Kordia antarctica: one gene and its partner. The protein of the gene in region 1 interacts with the protein of each later gene in a pairwise test. Links are inferred from orthologs where the notes say so. Each region holds a gene or a part of one and is shown on either strand. Other genes may lie near its edges. The genes, in order: uvrB and uvrA.

What was found.
Region 2: the proteins of uvrB (region 1) and uvrA interact in binary tests that used the Escherichia coli proteins (3 or more experiments, as listed by UniProt). The link is inferred for Kordia antarctica from one-to-one orthologs.

The regions. Positions count from the first base shown.
Region 1 is NZ_CP019288.1:5,051,605-5,061,775, reverse strand. The notes cover bases 2,406-5,389. They hold uvrB (excinuclease ABC subunit UvrB), read left to right. Parts: upstream 2,406-2,895; coding sequence 2,896-4,884; downstream 4,885-5,389. Other genes in these bases: IMCC3317_RS21165 (hypothetical protein), read right to left, coding at 5,226-5,389; IMCC3317_RS21175 (hypothetical protein), read left to right, coding at 2,406-2,690. Outside these bases: IMCC3317_RS21180 (T9SS type B sorting domain-containing protein), read left to right, coding at 1-1,830; more of IMCC3317_RS21175, read left to right, coding at 1,944-2,405; more of IMCC3317_RS21165, read right to left, coding at 5,390-5,612; IMCC3317_RS21160 (ABC transporter permease), read left to right, coding at 5,856-6,779; IMCC3317_RS21155 (ATP-binding cassette domain-containing protein), read left to right, coding at 6,773-7,453; IMCC3317_RS21150 (cold-shock protein), read left to right, coding at 7,549-7,740; IMCC3317_RS21145 (DUF1456 family protein), read left to right, coding at 8,216-8,500; IMCC3317_RS21140 (hypothetical protein), read left to right, coding at 8,508-9,377; IMCC3317_RS21135 (PhnA domain-containing protein), read left to right, coding at 9,453-10,031; IMCC3317_RS21130 (FAD/NAD(P)-binding protein), read left to right, coding at 10,146-10,171. UniProt on the Escherichia coli protein: The UvrABC repair system catalyzes the recognition and processing of DNA lesions. A damage recognition complex composed of 2 UvrA and 2 UvrB subunits scans DNA for abnormalities.
Region 2 is NZ_CP019288.1:298,359-308,913, reverse strand. The notes cover bases 3,037-6,404. They hold uvrA (excinuclease ABC subunit UvrA), read left to right. Parts: upstream 3,037-3,369; coding sequence 3,370-6,204; downstream 6,205-6,404. Other genes in these bases: IMCC3317_RS01365 (hypothetical protein), read right to left, coding at 6,276-6,404; IMCC3317_RS01375 (hypothetical protein), read left to right, coding at 3,037-3,309. Also shown: IMCC3317_RS01380 (zinc-dependent metalloprotease), read left to right, coding at 63-2,783; more of IMCC3317_RS01375, read left to right, coding at 2,932-3,036; more of IMCC3317_RS01365, read right to left, coding at 6,405-6,536; IMCC3317_RS23635 (LGFP repeat-containing protein), read right to left, coding at 7,007-8,434; IMCC3317_RS01355 (LOG family protein), read left to right, coding at 8,782-9,471; IMCC3317_RS01350 (T9SS type A sorting domain-containing protein), read left to right, coding at 9,512-10,555. UniProt on the Escherichia coli protein: The UvrABC repair system catalyzes the recognition and processing of DNA lesions. UvrA is an ATPase and a DNA-binding protein. A damage recognition complex composed of 2 UvrA and 2 UvrB subunits scans DNA for abnormalities.

The DNA of each region.
Region 1 (10,171 bases):
GTAAGTCCTGCGCCAATGTATAATGAGCCAACAGATATTTTTGTCTGTGATGATGCTAGTAATGACGGAATTGACACGTTTGATCTTACCGACACAGAAGCAGAAATCCGTGCGGGAATTTCACAAAACTTAGTCATCTCTTTTCACTTATCTTTTGATGATGCAACGAATAATGTAGATCCGATTGGAAATACATTTACCAACGTTACAAATCCGCATGCAATATATACCAGAATTACAAATGATTCTGACTGTATGATTGTGGTCGATTTTGAATTAAATGTAATTCAAGTTCCTGAAACAAATCCGGCACCAGATGTAACGGTTTGTGATACAGATTATGATGGACAAGTTCTTTTCGATTTGACAGAAGCTGAATTCTTTATATTAAATATCAGACAAGATAATGTTGTCATCACCTATCACGAAACACAAGAAGATGCAGACGATGGAACCAACGCAATTCCTGACCCAACAAATTATACAAACGTAACCAATCCGCAACCAATTTTTGTACGATTAATCAATACCATTTCGGGTTGTTATGTCGTAATTCCGTTTACATTACATGTGAATTTACCACCATTGCTAAACAATGTTACAGAAGCTACTTTCTGTGAAGCCGAAATACCTGGAACAGTCGATTTACGCCAAATAGACGAAATCATCATTGATGATGCTACAGGTGTTTCCTTATCATATTACAATTCGGCGGCAGACGCAGACACTGAAACCAATCCGCTTCCTGATATTTACACCTATGCTACAAATCCAGAAACAATCTTTATCAGAGCAGAAAATGATGATACAACTTGTTATTTTGTAGATAGTATTGACATTAACATCAATCCGAATCCAGATGCAAATCCTGTCAGTGATATGGAAGCCTGTATCAGTAACAGTACAGATTCTACGCAAGTATTCAATCTATCACAACAAACAGCAACCGTATTAGGAGCGCAAAATCCAGCATTATTTACAGCAAGTTATCATGTAAGTATTGAAGATGCACAAAATGATGTAGCTCCATTACCAACATTATACAGCGCGTTTAACGGACAAATTATTCATATCCGTGTCGAAAACAATACAACAGGTTGTTATGACACAACTCAATTCAATACCATAATTCACCCTTTGCCAGAAGTAAATCTTCCAGAAGATATTACCTTATGTCTAAACGATCTTCCACTAACAGTAACCGCAGGTTCGGCAACTGGAAACACATACGCTTGGTCAACAAGTGAAACGACAGCTTCTATTAATATTACTTCCATCGGAACCTACGACGTAACTGTCACAAGTCCGTTTGGTTGTTCAGCAATGGCAAGTTTTACGGTAAACGAATCGGAATTGGCTACTATTGTTGATATTGATGTCGTACACTTCTCTGACAACAATACAATCACCGTAACCGCAAGTGGAAACGGAGATTACTTATATTCGTTAGATGGTGGAACGCCGCAAGTTTCAAATGTATTTGAATTTGTCGGCCCAGGATATCATACGGTAACTGTTTCAGATGTAAATGGTTGTGGCGAAGTAAGCGAAGAAGCTGTAGTCATTGATTACATTCAATTTGTGACGCCAAACAATGATGGTTTCAATGACACTTGGCACATTATCGGAATCGAAACGCTTCCAAAATCGATAGTATATATCTTTGACAGATATGGAAAACTCATCAAAACCTTACGTGCTGGCGATCGTGGTTGGGACGGAACGTACAGAGGTCGTAAACTGCCTTCAAGCGATTATTGGTTTTTAGCAGAAATAAAAGATGGTCCAACATCATTTGATGTAAAAGGTCATTTTACGTTGAAACGGTAATATCTATGGGAAAAATTAAAATAGTTGTATTCATTTTAGGTTTATTTTTTGGGGAAGAAACAATTGTTAGCTTACAACATTCAACCTAAAAATCATTTCATAATACTATATATATGGTTCAAATTGAAGAAAAGTATTCTGATGAAATTGAAGAAATTTGGAAAAACCCAAAGTTTCAAGAAATAACAGTTTGGAATAATGCTGACAAAGTTCATGACAGAATTATATCTAGAGGTTATGCAATTCACAAAGAAGTAATTAAGAATTCGATTCTTTTTATTGGTATCAATCCATCTTTTAAAAAAGGATCAGATACAAAAAGTCACTTTTTTAGCATGGATCAGACTGAAAACAATTTAGAAGGAAAAATTCATCCTTATTTTAAAAAGTTTGTTGATATTTCGAATAAACTAAGCATTAAATGGTCTCATTTAGATTTTTTTTTCTTTCGAGAAACAAAACAACGTTTTGTAGATGAATTACTGAAAGATAATATCAGTAAGGATTTCCTTGATAAGCAATTACAAATTTCAAGAGAAATAATCCTATCTGCAAAGCCAAAAATTATTGTAGTTTCTAATACTGCTGCCAGATATTTTATGAAACAAAATAAACACAAAATATCTACAAACTTTGAGTTTGAATTTAATCCAGAATTAGGAACAGAAATTATTATAAACAATTCAGAGTTGGAAGGTACTCCTGTATTTTTCACAAGTATGCTTACTGGTCAAAGAGCTATTGATAATGGATCATACAATAGATTAATTTGGCATTTAGATTTTGTTTTAAAACAGATTGACAAAGAAAATTATCAAGGTCTCAATTATGAAATGCGAAATACTGATTTTTTAGTTTAAAGTTTTACAGACACATTTCCTCACAACTGCAACTTCTTCAGTAGTTTTCATTATTTTTGCACTTCAGCGCGTTAAGGATTAAGGCATTGTTGGAGCTCTTTTGTGTTGGATTCCTGCCTTCGCAGGAATGACAATGCAAAAAGCGACTGCCGAAAGCCTGACCCTTGTGGTAACGCCCAAATACAGACATAAGCAAATACATTTTATGAAATTCAAATTAGTATCTGACTTTTCCCCTACTGGAGATCAACCGCAAGCCATCAAAGAATTAATTGCAGGAATTGAAGCTGACGAACGCTATCAAACCTTGTTAGGAGTTACCGGATCGGGAAAAACATTTACCGTTGCCAATGTGATTGAAGAAGTTCAAAAACCAACGCTTGTTTTAGCACATAATAAAACGTTGGCAGCACAATTGTACTCAGAATTTAAGCTATTCTTTCCTGAAAATGCAGTGGAATATTTTGTGTCTTACTACGATTATTATCAGCCAGAAGCGTATATGCCGTCTTCGGGAACGTATATTGAAAAAGATTTATCCATTAACGAAGAAATTGAAAAATTGCGACTCAGCACAACTTCTTCCCTACTTTCGGGACGTCGCGATGTCATTGTAGTTGCGTCAGTTTCCTGTTTATATGGTATTGGAAATCCTGTGGAATTTCAGAAAAATGTCATCACTTTAGAACGTGAGCAAGTGATTTCACGAACTAAATTATTACATCGTTTGGTGCAAAGTTTATATTCCAGAACGGAAGCCGATTTTTTACGCGGTTCGTTTCGTGTGAAAGGTGATGTGGTGGATGTTTTTCCTGGTTATGCCGATTTTGCATTCAGAATTCACTTCTTTGGCGATGAAATAGAAGAAATAGAATCGTTTGATCCTGCCACAAATAATGTGTTGGAAAAATACGAAGAACTCACCATTTATCCTGCAAATATGTTTGTAACCTCGCAAGATGTGTTGCAAAATGCCATTCATCAAATTCAGGAAGATATGGTAAAACAAGTAGATTATTTCAAGGAAATAGGAAAACATTTAGAAGCAAAACGTTTGGAAGAACGCACAAATTTTGACTTGGAAATGATTCGTGAATTAGGCTATTGTTCTGGAATTGAAAACTACTCTAGATATTTAGATGGAAGAGCGCCAGGAACGCGTCCTTTTTGTTTGTTAGACTATTTTCCAGATGATTATTTAATGATTGTCGATGAAAGTCACGTAACTATTTCGCAAGTGCATGCGATGTACGGCGGCGATAGAAGTAGAAAAGAAAACTTAGTAGAATACGGTTTCAGATTGCCAGCCGCAATGGACAACCGACCTTTGAAATTTGAAGAATTTGAAGTCATTCAAAACCAAGTAATTTATGTAAGTGCAACGCCTGCGGATTATGAATTGCACAAAACAGAAGGCGTAGTTGTAGAACAAGTAATTCGTCCGACAGGATTATTAGATCCGATTATTGAAGTGCGTCCAAGTTTAAATCAGATTGATAATTTGGTAGAAGAAATTCATCTTCGCACCGAAAAAGATGAACGTGTGTTGGTGACAACTTTAACCAAAAGAATGGCAGAAGAATTGACAAAATATCTATCGCGAATTCAAATTCGATGTCGCTACATTCACAGTGATGTTGATACGTTGGAACGTGTACAAATTATGCAAGATTTGCGAAAAGGTATCTTTGATGTGTTGGTTGGTATCAACTTACTTCGTGAAGGATTGGATTTACCAGAAGTATCATTAGTAGCGATTTTAGATGCGGATAAAGAAGGTTTTTTACGTTCCGCGCGATCACTAACACAAACTATTGGTAGAGCTGCGAGAAACGTGAATGGAAGAGCAATTTTGTATGCGGATAGAATTACGAAAAGTATGCAAAAAACAATGGACGAAACCGAATACAGGCGCGAGAAACAAATAGAATACAATACAAAACATGGCATTACACCAACAGGATTGAACAAAGCTTTGAGTTCAATTCTTGGGAAAGATGATAGTTTGGCTTGGGAAGATGAAATTAAGGCGAAAGCTGCTGCCGAACCAGATTTGGAATACTTGACCAAAGCACAACTAGAAAAGTTAATTCGCGAAAAGCGAAAAGCAATGGAAACTGCCGCAAAAGAGTTGAATTTTATGGACGCTGCGAAATATCGTGATGAAATTAAGTTGTTGCAAGAGAAGCTATAAGTTTCGACACACTAATGCTTTTATGAGAAAATATACTTTTTTAACGTGAGTTTGATGTAAGTTTACTCAAATAAAATTTTGAACATAGCTTTGAAATAACTGCTAAGCATTTGATTTTCATTCTGTTATTTTCGTTTTCTTTGCTCGCACAAAGAAAAGAAACAAAAGAAAGTGCGCTTTTCCAGAGGTATTTTTAGTTTTTCTTTTAGGGGAAAAACTAAAACCGCATGAATTTTTCTAAATTTTCTCCAAGGCTTCGAAAATTCTTAACGAAAAATCCCTGCTATACTGCGGAAAAGACAAAACAATACTCTGAAATTTTATATCGAACTCACGTTTTTTTAAGATTGCAAATACAGTTCTAAAGTTCCTAAACCAATAGACTGCGTTGTGCCATCATTTTTCACGTATGAACGACTGCCTGTAATTACAATTGTATCATCATTTGTGTAGAATCCGTTCCAAAAATCAACAATACAATACGGCGAACCTTCTGGACGAACAGAAGCTGTAAAGTTGATATGAAATGGTGCTGTTCCGGTTCCGCCATCATTATTTTTGACCCAAGCATACCCGCCAACTTTCCCCGAAACTGTAATTGGTCCTTCTGGCGTAAAATTATGTACATATGTTCCTTGAATTTGACCATCGGAAGGATCTGCACTTTCAATTGTAATTGTCAATGTTTTGTTTAATGGCGCGTACGTACCTGTTTTTGGAACTGACATATCGTTTTTATTTTAATTTATAAAATGTTTTTTCAGTAGCTATGCCATTTATAAAAGTAAGAAAACTAATTGGCAAAATCGTGCAAACTATTCTGGAAGCTAAAAAATACGTAAAACTACGTGTTTGCAACTTTAACGAGATTTGTTAAGAATTCGCTAAAGTTTAGCAATGCAGAACTTCTTCAGATTAAAAACTTAATTTTATATGTATATTCGATTTTCAGAAAACTCAAAACTACAAAATTGAACTTCTACTTCACCCTACAATTTAAAAGAATCTATCGTCATATTGACGAATTTGGCGTCATTCCGCTGATTGGTTTTGCGCTATTACTTGCACTTTTTAGTTGGGTTTCTGAAGCTATTTTTAAAAATATTTCGCAAGCTTCGTATTACTATATTGGTATTGGCTTATTGTTAACTTTGAAGTTAGGAAACATAAAACGAACTGTCTTTTTACAAAAATGCTTTCCGCTAGAAACATTTTGGAAAGTACGCATGTTAGAAAATACGCTATTTGTGCTTCCGTTTAGTGGTTTTCTCTGCTACAAACAAGCTTTTATAGAAATAATTATCATTCATGTTGGTGCTATAATGCTATCATTTTTTAATAATCTAGGTATCAGAAGCATTACAATTCCAACACCTTTTGGCAAAAACCCATTTGAATTTGTCATAGGTTTTCGAAATACTTTTTGGTTATTTCCTGTACTCTACATACTCACCTATATTGCTGTTTTTGTTGATAATTATAACTTAGGAGTTTTTAGCCTGATTGCAGTTTTTGTATGTTGCATGTCGTTTTATTCAAAACAAGAACCTTTATATTATATTTGGATTCACAGTATGACATCAAAAGAATTTTTAAACCATAAAATAAAAACAGCAATCCTTTTCAGCAGTTTTTTAGTACTGCCAATTGTCATTGGATTGTCTTTATTTTTTTCGCTTGAAAGATTACAAATTACATTGTTGTTCACAGTGTTAGGGTATTCTTTTATCCTATTAACAATTATAGGGAAATACAGTAATTATCCATCACAAGTTCATCTATTTCAAACACTTGCCATGCTGGTTTGCTTACTGTTTCCGCCACTTTTAATTCTGATTATTCCATATTTCTACAAACGATCTATCAAAAAACTTAATTCTATATTAGTATGTTAAGTGTTATCAATCTTTCAAAATCATACGGGAAAAAGCAAATTCTAAATGAAATAGAATTGCATTTCAATTCGGGAGAAATTCACGGAATTGTTGGCGAAAATGGCGCAGGAAAAACAACCTTATTCAAATGTATTGCGGGTTTGGAATCATACGAAGGAAACATTCAATATGAAAAAAGAAATATCAAAAATGTTGTTGGGTTTTTAGAAACGAATCCAGAGTTTCTATCTAAAATTACAGGAAAAGAATATTTACAATTACTCTGTAATGCGCGAAATATTAAAAATGTAGACTTTAAAGAAAAGAATATTTTTGAGTTGCCATTGCAGCAATACGCAGAAACCTATTCCACAGGAATGAAAAAGAAATTAGCGATGACAGGTGTTTTACTTCAAAATAATGATGTTTTTATCTTGGATGAGCCATTCAATGGTGTTGATATTCAAAGCAATCTTATTATTAAAGAATTGCTGAAATTACTCAAAGAAAAAGGTAAAATAATCATCCTTTCCTTGCATATATTCTCCACATTACAAGACACTTGCGACGATTTACATTACTTAATGGCAGGTAAAATAAAAAAATCTGTAAAGAATAAAGATTTTAAAATCATTGAGAACCTCATGAAAGACGTGGGTTTGAGTGAAAAAATAAGAAAATTCAATATTAAATAATTGTAACGAACTTAAAAAAAATACAGAATTTGTTGAACATTTGCATTTTGATATTATCTTTGCGTATATCATAACAATTATTAAAATTTATTACAATGAGCAAAGGAACAGTAAAATTTTTCAACGACGCAAAAGGATTTGGATTTATCGTTGAAGAAGGTTCAAACAGTGAACATTTTGTACACATTTCTGGATTAATCGACGAAGTTCGTGAAGGAGATGAAGTTGAATTCGACTTACAAGAAGGACGTAAAGGTCTTAATGCCGTGAACGTAAAAGTAATTTAATATATATTTATATTTAATTCTTAAATGAAGTAAAAGCCTATCAATTGATAGGCTTTTTTTGTGTCTTATTTTTACGATTTACTACTTGTTATTACAAAAAAACTAATATATTTAATAGTAACCTGAGTTCGATGTAAAATTACAGAGTGTTTTTTTTGTCTTTTCCGCAGTATAGCAGGGAATTTTCGAATCCTTGGAGAAAATTTAGAAAAATTCATGCGGTTTTAGTTTTTCCCTAAAAGAAAAACTAAAAATACATCTGGAAATCGAAGATTCATGAGTTCCAAAATATAAAATAGAAATCACACGAACTAAAAGCGCACTTTCTTTTGTTTCTGTTTTCTTTGTGCGAGCAAAGAAAATGAAATTAATGTGCTGATAACGAAATATTTAACCAATGCTTTACTTATAAAAAGTACGATTATATTTTGAAATCATTATTATGAACTCACATTAAAATAAGTATATTTGCTATATGGCATTAACAAACAACGACATTTTCAAAAAACTTCGCGTGGCATTAAAGCTCCGTGATGACGATATTGTAAAAATATTAGAACTCGTAGATTTTAGAATCACTAAAAGTGAATTGGGCGCATTTTTCCGTACGGAAGATCATCCAAAATATAAAAACTGTGGCGATCAAATTTTACGTAACTTCCTAAATGCTTTGGTGATTCACTTACGTGGTCCGATGCCGAAGAAAGAAGACAAACCAAAATCAACACCTTCGACCTCTAAACGGAAGGAGAATAAATAATTATATTATGAAACTAAACTACACCTATCTCCTACTACTTATTTCCATATGTTTTTCATGCGGAAATGGAACTTCGCAAAATCAAGATCACGTTACAGCTACAATTGATAACAGCAAATTGTCTTGTGACAAAATTACGATGGAAAATCACACAGGGAAAATCAACAAAGATGAGTTTTCGTATGGAGAAAAAATCACGCTGTTTTATGAAAATATGACAGGATTCGTGCTACAAGACAGCTTGGCGTATCCAGATATGGACATTTTTGTAACTAATAAAAAAGGTGACACCGTACTTTCTCAAAAGAATTTATTTAAAAACACCAAAGAAGCGTATACGGAAAAGGATCTGAATTTACGAAGCAAACTTACATTTGCGACACCAATGATGCCGAAAAATTCGTATCAAATGCATATCAATATAAGTGATAAAAATGGCGACGGATATTATAATGTAAAGAAAGATTTTTCAATTGTTGACAATCCGTTACTAAAAACAAAAACAGTTGGCTTAACGTATGATGTATTGTATTTATACTCACAAACGCGGGACCTTGCCATCATTGATGATAAAATTAGTCCAAACGAAAGTGTATACATTCTATTAGAAAATTTAGAAGGTTATGATGTTGACGAAAATGGAAAAGTAGATTTGAGCGCTTCTATCAGTTTAACGGATGCAAAAGGAAAAGTTATCAATGAAGTAGGCGAATTATTCCCGGAACCTGTGAGTGCTAAAGATTTAAAAGATCAATTATACGCTTCACTTTCCATTACAGAAGGTAGTATTGACAATCCTGTAACGTGTCTTTTTAAAATAAGAGATAAAAAATCTGATAAAAGCTTTGAAACTTCTTTTGATCTTACTGTAGAATAATCCAAATAAGAAGACAATCTACTTTTATATCTGAGCGAAACCTATACTTTTGTCTCGAATTAAAGAATTTCTAGAATGAGCATTGAAAGAGAACTACAAAAACGAAGCAATTCTACATGTGAATTATGTAGCGCGACGGAAAAATTATCCGTTTATAATATACCACCAAATCACGAAAATCAATTAGAGAAATCTATATACGCTTGCAATACGTGTATTTCTCAAATTGAAGATCCTGAACTAATGGATTCCAATCATTGGCGTTGTTTAAATGATTGCATGTGGAGCGAAGTGAAAGCGGTTCAAATTGTTTCTTGGCGAATGCTACACAGACTGAAAAAAGAAGGTTGGCCACAAGATTTGCTCGATATGATGTATTTGGATGAAGACGATATAGCTTGGGCAAAAGCAACTGGAGAAGCGGACGATAAAGAAAACGCAATCAAACATTTAGATGTAAATGGCGTACAATTACAAGCTGGCGATAGCGTAGTTTTAATTAAAGATTTAAACGTAAAAGGCGCAGGTTTTGTTGCAAAACGCGGATCGGCAGTTCGTAACATTTCACTAACACATGATAATGCCGAACATATTGAAGGTCGCTTAAACGGGCAACATATTGTAATTATTACAAAATATGTGAAGAAGACATAAGCATTCTACAACATAAAAAATTACAAAACGACGTACTCTTTTCAGAATACGTCGTTTTTTTTATATCTTTAAGACTACAAATTATGTGTCAATAAATTAAAGAATAAATCAACATTGAAAAAATCAACAATAGCAAATAT
Region 2 (10,555 bases), 4.8 Mb from region 1 along the record:
CCATTTATTAAAAAAGAATTAACTTTATCGCACTTTATATTAAACTAAAAAATCTTGAAATTATGAGAAAGAACTACTTTTTTATATTACTATTACTTCCCATCTTAGCATTTTCGCAAGGAAAATCTTTTTGGGAAAAAACTGATAACACTGGCTTTCAGCAGGAAGAGTTATTAGAAAGAAAATCCACTCCTATTGTATACGATGTCTATAACTTAGACATAAATAGCTTAAAACAACTATTAGCTGCGGCTCCTGACAGAGATTTAAATATTGGCTCAGAAATCGTTGTACAATTCCCAGTTGCAGAAGGAAAAATGGAAAACTTTGAAGTGTATAATGCTTCTGTAATGGAGCCAGCATTTGCTGCAAATCACCCAGAAATTCAATCATACGTTGGTGTAAGTAGAGAAAATACAGGAACTACTATTCGTTTTTCGACAACGGTTTTTGGTTTTCACGCAACAGTACACACAATTGGAAAAACATTCTACATTGATCCGTTAACAACTGATTTGCAAACATATGTAATGTATGCGAAAGAGAATTTATATTCAGATTTAGAAGAAAGAATTGGATGTCTTGTTGATGAATCAACAGAAGACAGAACAAGTGCTGATGCAGCTTTTACTCCTGAAAATGCAAATGATGGAATGTTAAGAACGTTCCGTTTAGCATTAGCTTGTACGCAAGAATATGCAAACTATCACATCAACGCTGCCGGACAAGCTGCGGCAACTGATGCTGTAAAAAGAGCTACTGTTTTATCGGCTATGAACGTAACTATGACAAGAGTAAATGGTGTTTTTGAAAGAGATATGTCGTTAACGATGACTTTAGTAGACAACTCAAGTATTATTTTTATAGCAGAAAATGATGGATATACTGATAGTGATGCTAGTATGTTAATCAATGAGAATCAAACAATTGTTGATGCAAATATTGGAACTGCAAACTACGATATCGGTCACGTATTTACTACTGGTGGAGGTGGATTAGCGGCTCGTGGAGGAATTTGCTATAGCAATGCAAAAGCAAGAGGAGTTACTGGATCTTCAAATCCAGTTGGTGATCCTTTTGATATTGACTTTGTAGCGCACGAAATGGGTCACCAATTTGGAGCGAACCATACTTTTAATGGTGGACAAGGTTCTTGTTCTGGTGGAAACAGAAGTTCTACAACTGCTGTTGAACCAGGAAGTGGAACAACAATTATGGCATATGCCGGAATTTGTGGTTCAGACAACGTACAAGGTAACAGTGACGATCACTTTCATCCAATTAGTATTGACGAAATGTGGACACGTATTACACCTCCCGGAGAACCAACTTGTTCTAGCAATGCGCCAAATGGAAACGTAGCGCCTGTTGTAAATGCTGGAGCTGACTTTACAATTCCTTACGGAACTGCTTTCACACTTAGTGGAACAGGAACTGACGTAAACGGAACAACATTATCATATGCTTGGGCACAAACGGATGTTGGTATTTCAACAAATGTACCTGACGCTACAAATACTACAGAGCCACAATTTAGATCATATTCTCCAAAAACAACTGGAGATCGTACATTCCCACAATTGAGTGATATCTTAAACAATAACTTAACTCCAGCTTGGGAAGTTGTTCCTAATGTTGCTAGAACAATGGACTTTGCATTAACAGTTAGAGACAATGGTTCGCCAAACGGTGGACAAACTAACAGAGATGACATGGTACTTACATTGGCAAATACTGGCCCTTTTAGAGTAACTGCACCAGACATGACAAACCAAAGTTTTGCAACTGGAGCAAGTACAACTATTACTTGGGATGTTGCTGGAACAACGGCTAACGGAATTAATACTTCAAATGTAAATATCTTATTATCTACTGATGGTGGGCAAAACTTTTCAATGTTAGAAGCAAACACTCCAAACGATGGTACACAAGCAGTTACGTTCCCAGATTCAACTTTTGAGCCTTATTGTAGACTTAAAATTGAAGCGGTTGGAAACGTGTTCTTTGCTATGTCAAAATCATTCTCTATTGGAGCAACAGTAACAGTTGTAGAAACTTGTAACACGTATACAACTGGACCAATTGCAACGCCAATTCCTGATGGTGGTGGAGCAAACGTACAAGGTTCTCCTGTTTTTATTCCCGTAACTGTTACGGAATCAACTCCAATTACTGATGTTAGAATTAGCGTAGATGTAACACACTCGTACATCGGAGATTTAATCATGCAATTACAAACGCCAAATGGTGGAGGTTTCTCAAATATTTGGAACAGAACTTGTAACGATGCGCAATATGGAAACATTGATATTACTTTTAAAGACGGTGAGCCAGCTATTATGTGTGCAAACCCAACAGTAGGTTTAGCGGCTCCTGCAAGTCCTATGACAGGATTTAATGGAAACGACCCTTCTGGAACTTGGAACTTAGTATTTGTTGATTTCTATAACGGAGATACAGGTGTTGTAAACGAATGGTCTGTGGAACTTTGTACAGAAACTACAACTGTAGTGTTAAGTAACGAAGAATTTGCTTTAGAAAACTTCGCATTATATCCTAATCCAAACAAAGGTGAGTTCTCATTATCATTTAACTCAACTTCTGGTGAAGATATTGATGTAAATGTATTTGATATCGCTGGAAGATTAGTTCACACTAAAAACTACAACGCAACAGCTGCATTCAATGAAAATATTTCATTAAACAATGTAAGTGCAGGTATGTATTTAATCACGGTAACTGACCAAGATAGAACAGTAACTAAGAAATTGATTGTTCAATAATCAAATTTCTCAATAATATAAAAAACTCCGAAGCTTTATGTTTCGGAGTTTTTTTTGTGAAACTCAGTTTTGAAAAGCCTTTTTAAATTGTAAGTTGAACTAATCTCACTGAAAAGTGAGATCTGCCTCAATATTTACGGAAGTATTTATGAATACACTATTTGAGTATACATATAATGTCTTAATTTGGATTTCTGACTACACAGGATTCACGTACAAAGAAATCAACATCATTATATGGTTTTTTCTAATACCACTTTCGTGGATGTTACTCTTAGATAGAATTTACAAGCAGAGAAAATGTACCATTATATTCTTAGGAATCAATATCGCTTCACTCCTATTCATTATAGATTTTACAAAATTCTGCAATTGGCTCTTTCAACAATCAGTTGATTTTTTGAATACATTCAATACTGTCGGAAGTAACTATGTAACTTCTTCTGTGGTAATTTGTGTGCTTATTCCAATAGTTATTTATGTAATTTTGATTTGGAAAGCGTTTTTTAGGAAAAGTAAGGAATAACAATTATTCTTGCTTTATAACTGCTTCTAAAATTCGTACCTTTGCGTTTTGCAAAAAACTATGACGAAATACGAAGAAAATATAGAAGTGCAAGGTGCCAGAGTTCACAACCTAAAGAACATTGATGTTACAATTCCGAGAGAGAAATTAGTAGTCATTACAGGACTTTCAGGAAGTGGAAAATCATCCTTAGCTTTTGATACCATTTATGCCGAAGGACAACGAAGATATATTGAAACATTTTCTGCGTATGCACGCCAATTTTTAGGCGGACTAGAACGACCTGATGTTGATAAAATTGATGGACTTTCGCCTGTAATTGCCATCGAACAAAAAACGACCAGTAAAAGTCCACGTTCAACCGTTGGAACAATTACTGAAATCTATGATTTTCTACGCTTACTTTTTGCAAGAGCTTCTGATGCATATAGTTACAATTCTGGCGAACAAATGGTCAGTTATAGTGACGAACAAATCAAAAATTTAATTCTAACCGATTTCAACGAAAAACGCGTCAACATTCTCGCGCCAGTAATTCGCTCACGTAAAGGACATTACCGCGAATTATTCGAAAATATTGCCAAACAAGGATTTGTAAAAGTGCGTGTTGATGGTGTTATTTTGGACATCGAAAAAGGAATGCGATTGGATCGCTACAAAACACACGAAATCGAAATCGTAATTGATAGATTAGTCATAAATGATGAAGTTGACAACGACAAACGATTAACGGAAACGATAAAAACGGCAATGTATCACGGAGATGATGTATTAATGGTCATTGATCAAGATGCGCCAAAAGAAGCACGTTATTTCAGTCGAAATCTCATGTGTCCTTCTTCTGGAATCTCGTATCCAAATCCTGAACCAAATACGTTTTCGTTCAATTCTCCGAAAGGAATGTGTCCAAATTGCAACGGATTGGGAACGTTATATGAAGTAAATGATGCGAAAGTAATTCCAGATCCAAAAGCAACAATCAAAGCTGGTGGAATTGCGCCTTTGGGCGATTATAAAAAGTCGTGGATTTTCAAACAATTGGAAATCATTGCGGAACGTTTCGACTTCAAACTAAACGATCCAATCAGCGAAATTCCAAAAGAAGCAATGGACGTTATTCTAAATGGCGGAAACGAAAAATTCTCCATTGTTAGCAAAACGTTAGGTGTAACGCGCGATTACAAAATTGATTTTGAAGGAATTGTAAGTTTCATCAAGCATCAATTCGAAGACAGCGAATCATCATCGATAAAACGTTGGGCAAAAAACTATATGGACAGAGTAAATTGTCCTGAATGTAAAGGTTCGCGCCTGCGCAAAGAATCATTATATTTTAAAGTCAATAAGAAGAATATTGCAGAATTAGCGGATATGGACATTGTCGAATTATCTACTTGGTTTAACGATTTAGACAAACATCTATCTGAAAAACAACGAAAAATAGCAACAGAAGTCGTAAAAGAAATTTCTACTCGATTGAGATTTTTATTAGATGTTGGTTTGAATTATCTCGCATTAAACAGAAGTTCAAAATCATTATCTGGTGGAGAAGCACAACGAATTCGACTTGCCACCCAAATTGGTTCACAATTAGTTGGTGTTTTATATATTTTAGATGAACCAAGTATTGGATTACACCAAAGAGACAACGAAAAACTAATCAATTCGCTTGAATCTTTACGTGATATTGGAAACTCTGTAATCGTCGTAGAACACGATAAAGACATGATAGAACGCGCCGATCACGTTATTGACATTGGTCCGCATGCAGGAAGACATGGCGGCGAAATTATCTCAGAAGGAACTCCACAAGAATTATTAAAACACGATACATTAACGGCTGCATATTTGAATGGAAGCAAGCAAATCGCAATTCCGAAAGAACGCAGAAAAGGAAACGGTAAAAAATTAGTCTTAAAAGGCGCGACAGGAAACAACTTAAAAAATGTTTCGGCAGAATTTCCGCTCGGAAAAATGATCGGCGTTACAGGTGTTTCTGGAAGTGGAAAATCGACTTTAGTCAATGAAACACTTTACCCGATTCTGAACGCACACTTTTTCAATGCTGTCAAAGAGCCAATGCCGTACAAAAGCATCAAAGGTTTGGAGCATATTGACAAAGTAATTGACATTAATCAATCGCCAATTGGACGAACTCCGCGATCAAATCCTGCAACATACACAGGCGTTTTTAGCGAAATAAGAAGTCTATATGCAAAAACGCAAGAAGCAATGATTCGTGGTTACAAACCGGGGAGATTCAGTTTCAATGTAAAAGGCGGACGTTGTGAAACCTGTCAAGGTGGCGGATTGCGCGTGATTGAAATGAACTTTTTACCAGATGTATATGTAGAATGTGAAACATGTACAGGAAAGCGTTTCAATCGTGAAACATTGGAAATTAGGTACAAAGGAAAATCAATTGCAGATGTTTTAAGCATGACGATGAACGAAGCTGTAAATTTCTTCGAACACATTCCAAAAATATTCAGAAAATTAAAAACAATTAAAGATGTTGGTTTAGGTTATATCACACTCGGTCAGCAAAGTACAACGCTTTCTGGTGGCGAAGCACAACGTATAAAACTCGCAACTGAACTCTCCAAAAGAGACACAGGAAATACATTTTATATCTTAGACGAACCAACTACAGGATTGCATTTTGAAGATATTAGAGTCCTAATGGACGTGTTAAATAAATTGGTAGACAAAGGAAATACCATTGTTGTCATTGAACACAATATGGACGTTATAAAAATGACCGATCATATTATTGATATCGGCTATGAAGGCGGAAGAGGCGGCGGAGAAGTCATCACAATAGGAACTCCGGAAGAAGTTGCCAAACATAAAAAAAGCTATACGGCGCATTTTTTGAGGAAAGAATTGGCATAAAAAAGCTGTGATTTCATGCTATAAAAGTTATGAAATCACAGCTTTTTCAAGATGTAAAACGGTTCAAATCTTTAACAATGTATTAATGAATGGTGAGGATCTTGTGGACAATTACATTGTGATTCAAATCCTACACAAACGTTAGCGGGTTGAGATGTTCCACAAACATCTTTTGTTGGACATATTGCAATGTCCTTTGTTGGGCATATTGCAATGTCTACACTAACACATGGTAAAAAATTTGTAAAAATTCCTCCTTGTAAATTTGATGCACTTAAATTAGAAATGCTTTTTTTATTAAGTTTTAGCTTTGTTAATTTCTTTTTTTTCATAATTTCCAAAGTTTAAGTTAATTTCTATAAGATACAAGATTTAATTAGCATTTTAGTAAGGAAAAACCGTACTATACATACGGCATGTTTCTGATTATTAAGTTTTTAACCTATTTTTTTCGAAAGAAAAATAACTTGCAAGCACTAGCATAACTCTCCATTTTAAAACAATATTTAATGTTAGATAGATTGTATTTTTAGATAAAATAGGGTCTTATCTAATGAGATTGAAAGTTGTGAAAGTCCCTTAGAAAGGAATAAAAATGCTACTAAACACAAAAAATGTCAAACAGCGCATTTCTTGAAGAAAGAGTTGAATTAAAATCTAAACTTCGATAGCTTCGCTAGGTATTTTCAATCAAAATATATTTTTATTTCAATAATGCTCTGTATTCGAGTTAAAAACTAAAAAAGCTGTCTAAAATTAATTCTAGACAGCTTTTCAATTATACATTCAGCAATATTAAAAACTATAATTTATCTAGTTTATCTTGTGCGACACCTGCGACCACTTTTCCAAGAATATCTCCTCTAAAGTACAATTTGATTCCTCCATCTTTCATTACTTTAAAACTTAAGAAACCTGTATTTTTAGGCACATCACCCAATTCAAGAGCGTCTTTAAAGCCTTCTAAAATTCCTTTTTTCAATCCCGCTAGTAATTTACTATTTCCAGCTCCTGAAGTATGAATATGCCAATGATCTAACTTAGCCGTTAACTTACAAGCAACTTTTCCATCAGGGTTTTTATTACTTTCAAAAGCTATTCTTAACGTAATTGTATACGAAGGATTTGGAATAAAAAAGATTCCACTCTCATAATCTCCTTTTATTTTAAAGGTTACCTTTCTATTTTTACTCCGTGTAAAATCATATCCTGTATTCCCTACACTAGAAATTCGAACAGAATCTACATTCAAATCTTTTTGTCCTTTGGTTTTCTCTTTAAAAATTGTTTCAAACAATGAACGTACTTTTCTTCCGCTTAATTTTGCTGTATTAGGATTTTCTTCTGCGTTATTATTCCAAATAATTACTCCATTTTGAAAATCACTAAACCACGTATTCTTATTTGGGTCAATTTTAATTTCATCAGAAGTTGGATACCCGTAAATTCCACGTTCCCAACCAGTTTTTGCCCACTCATGTCTAATAGCGCCTCTTACCAATTTTGGTCCCGTAGTTGGATGCCAATAAATACTTCCATTACCTGAAAAATGATTAAATCTACCTTTAGTATCTGGAGTTGTAGTTTCGTCAGTTACAGGAAGTGCCAACGCATTATTCGGTCCGCCTACATTATTATATTTCAAACGAATAGCGCCGTGAATTTCTTGTGGTCCTGTTTTTGGTGAACAATAAATATCACATTTTTGAAAAGTCACTCGCTTTCCTCCTTTTACTGTTGTCGGAGCATTAATATTAGACGTTGCTGCGCCTGTAAAACCAGTTCCTAGTGTTTGTGCTTTTGCTTTAATTCCGTTGGTACAATCTCCATCCGCAAGTACTGTATTTGTAATAAGCAATGTGATGTCTGCGTAATCGTCTCCTTCGTCAGTATTTCGTACTCTAAAAGAAACTGTTTTTGTTTGATTTGCAGCAATAACAGCACTTTTAGAAGCAGTTCCATCTAAATCAGATGTATTTGTAGAAGAACCTTCAAATAGTTTTGCATATTCTTTTACAGAAACGGAACCATTTGAATTTTGTGTAAACTTAATCTTCAATTCTATACGAACTTCTCCTCCACATCGTCCTATAAAGAACAGGTTATTTGTCTTTTTTCCAGCGTCTAATAAAAAAAGCCCTGAGTTTCGAACGGTTCTTCGTTCATTTGATCCGAAATTTTCATGATCTACAATTTTCATTGTAGATACATATTGTATTTTACTTTGCATGATATTTTATTTTTTTGGTTATAAACTTAAAATCTCCCGGGAAGTCATTCTTAAAGTTTTTTCTTAAAAATGACTGAAACAAAGAACAAACATATTCGAAAGAAAAAACACCGTCTTTTTCACTATTAACAGACAGTAAAACACGGTTAAAGATTACGTGTAAAAAATTGAACTCATTATATTTGCCTCAGGAAATAACCCTATCTAATCAAGCTATTTCCCCTTTTACAAAGAAAAAAATCGCAAATGCTTCATCAAATAATTTTATGTTAATAACCTCAAAAAGTTTCACATCATATCTATATAAAATAGTATCTTAGCACGTTTTGATTAAAAATTACATGAACATGAGAAAAGAAAAGAACAATAAAGGTTGGAATGAAATAAAAACAAACGATTCTTGGGCGCTTTTTAAGATAATGGGCGAATTCGTAAACGGATTCGAGAAAATGAGCCAAATAGGTCCTTGCGTTTCCATCTTTGGATCTGCGCGTACAAAGCCAGACAATAAATACTATAAACTTGCACAAGATATTGCACATAAAATTGTAGATCACGGGTATGGAGTCATTACTGGCGGTGGACCAGGGATTATGGAAGCTGGTAACAAAGGTGCGCATTTAGGTGGCGGAACTTCCGTTGGATTGAATATTGTATTGCCTTTTGAACAACACGATAATCCATATATTGACCAAGATAAAAGTATCAACTTTGATTACTTCTTCGTACGTAAAGTAATGTTTGTAAAATATTCGCAAGGATTTGTAGTAATGCCAGGTGGATTTGGAACTTTAGATGAACTTTTTGAAGCGATTACACTGATTCAGACGAAAAAAATTGACAAATTTCCTATTATTTTGGTTGGAACCGAATTTTGGTCAGGTTTAATGGATTGGATAAATGCAATACTATTAGAAAAGTTCGCTACCGTTAGCGCGCATGATTTAGACCTAATTCACATTGTCGATCATGAAGATGAAGTATTAGATATCTTAGATGCTTTTTACAACAAAAAAGATTTAAGTCCGAACTTCTAACAAGAAGTTTTTATAATGTAGAATAATTGCTCCCAAAAAAATGAAAAAAATAGGAATCCTACTTTGCTTTTGTTTAGGAATCTATCAAGCTAATGCACAAGAGAACATTAAAACGATGTTTTACAATCTCTTAAATTATCCTGATATTTCTTCCGATAGAATAGACGATTTGGAAATTATACTAGCTGATTATCAGCCAGATATATTTATGGTATGTGAATTAAATGATGTATTTGGCGCCAATCAAATCTTATTGAAACTTCAAGGAATCAATCCAGATTACCAACAAGCAACATTTTTTACAAATACTTCAGATGATAACTATGGTGACTTTAATGATTTGCAAAACCTACTCTATTACGACAGTAGTAAATTTATCTTAGAAAGTCAAGACATTGTACAAACAACGATTCGTGATTTTAACAGATATACTATCAAATTAAACTCTGTAAACCAAGCAACAAACCCAATTCGGTTGGAAGTCTTTGTTGGACATTTAAAAGCAGGAAACAGTCCAGAAGATGAAGCAAAACGCTTTTTAATGGTAGAAGAATTAATGTCATATCTTTCTAATCTTGACGCGAATAGTTATGTATTATTTGCTGGCGATCTGAATTTATATACAAGCAATGACATTACTTTCAACAAACTAACAGATCCAACGGAACACATTCCATTAACAGATCCTGTAAATCGTTTGGGCGATTGGCATAATGAAAGCAGTTTCGTTGATGTATTCTCACAATCAACACGTACACAAGGTGGTTTAGGTGGCGCATCTGGTGGATTTGATGATCGTTTTGATTTCATTCTAACATCCGAAAACATGTTGACAAACACCGATTTATACTATCTAGCAAACTCGTATAAATCGTTTGGAAATAACTTAAATCCAGCTTGTTTCAATAGCGCCATTAACTCCGTAGATTGTGCTCCTTTGTCAGGTTCAACCACAAATTACTCGCAAGCACTTCGAAATACATTACATGACATGAGCGATCATTTGCCTGTTGTCATGGAATTACAAACTAATGAGCAATTACTTAGCACTTCAGAATTTGTAGCAACGAGCACATTGCAGTTT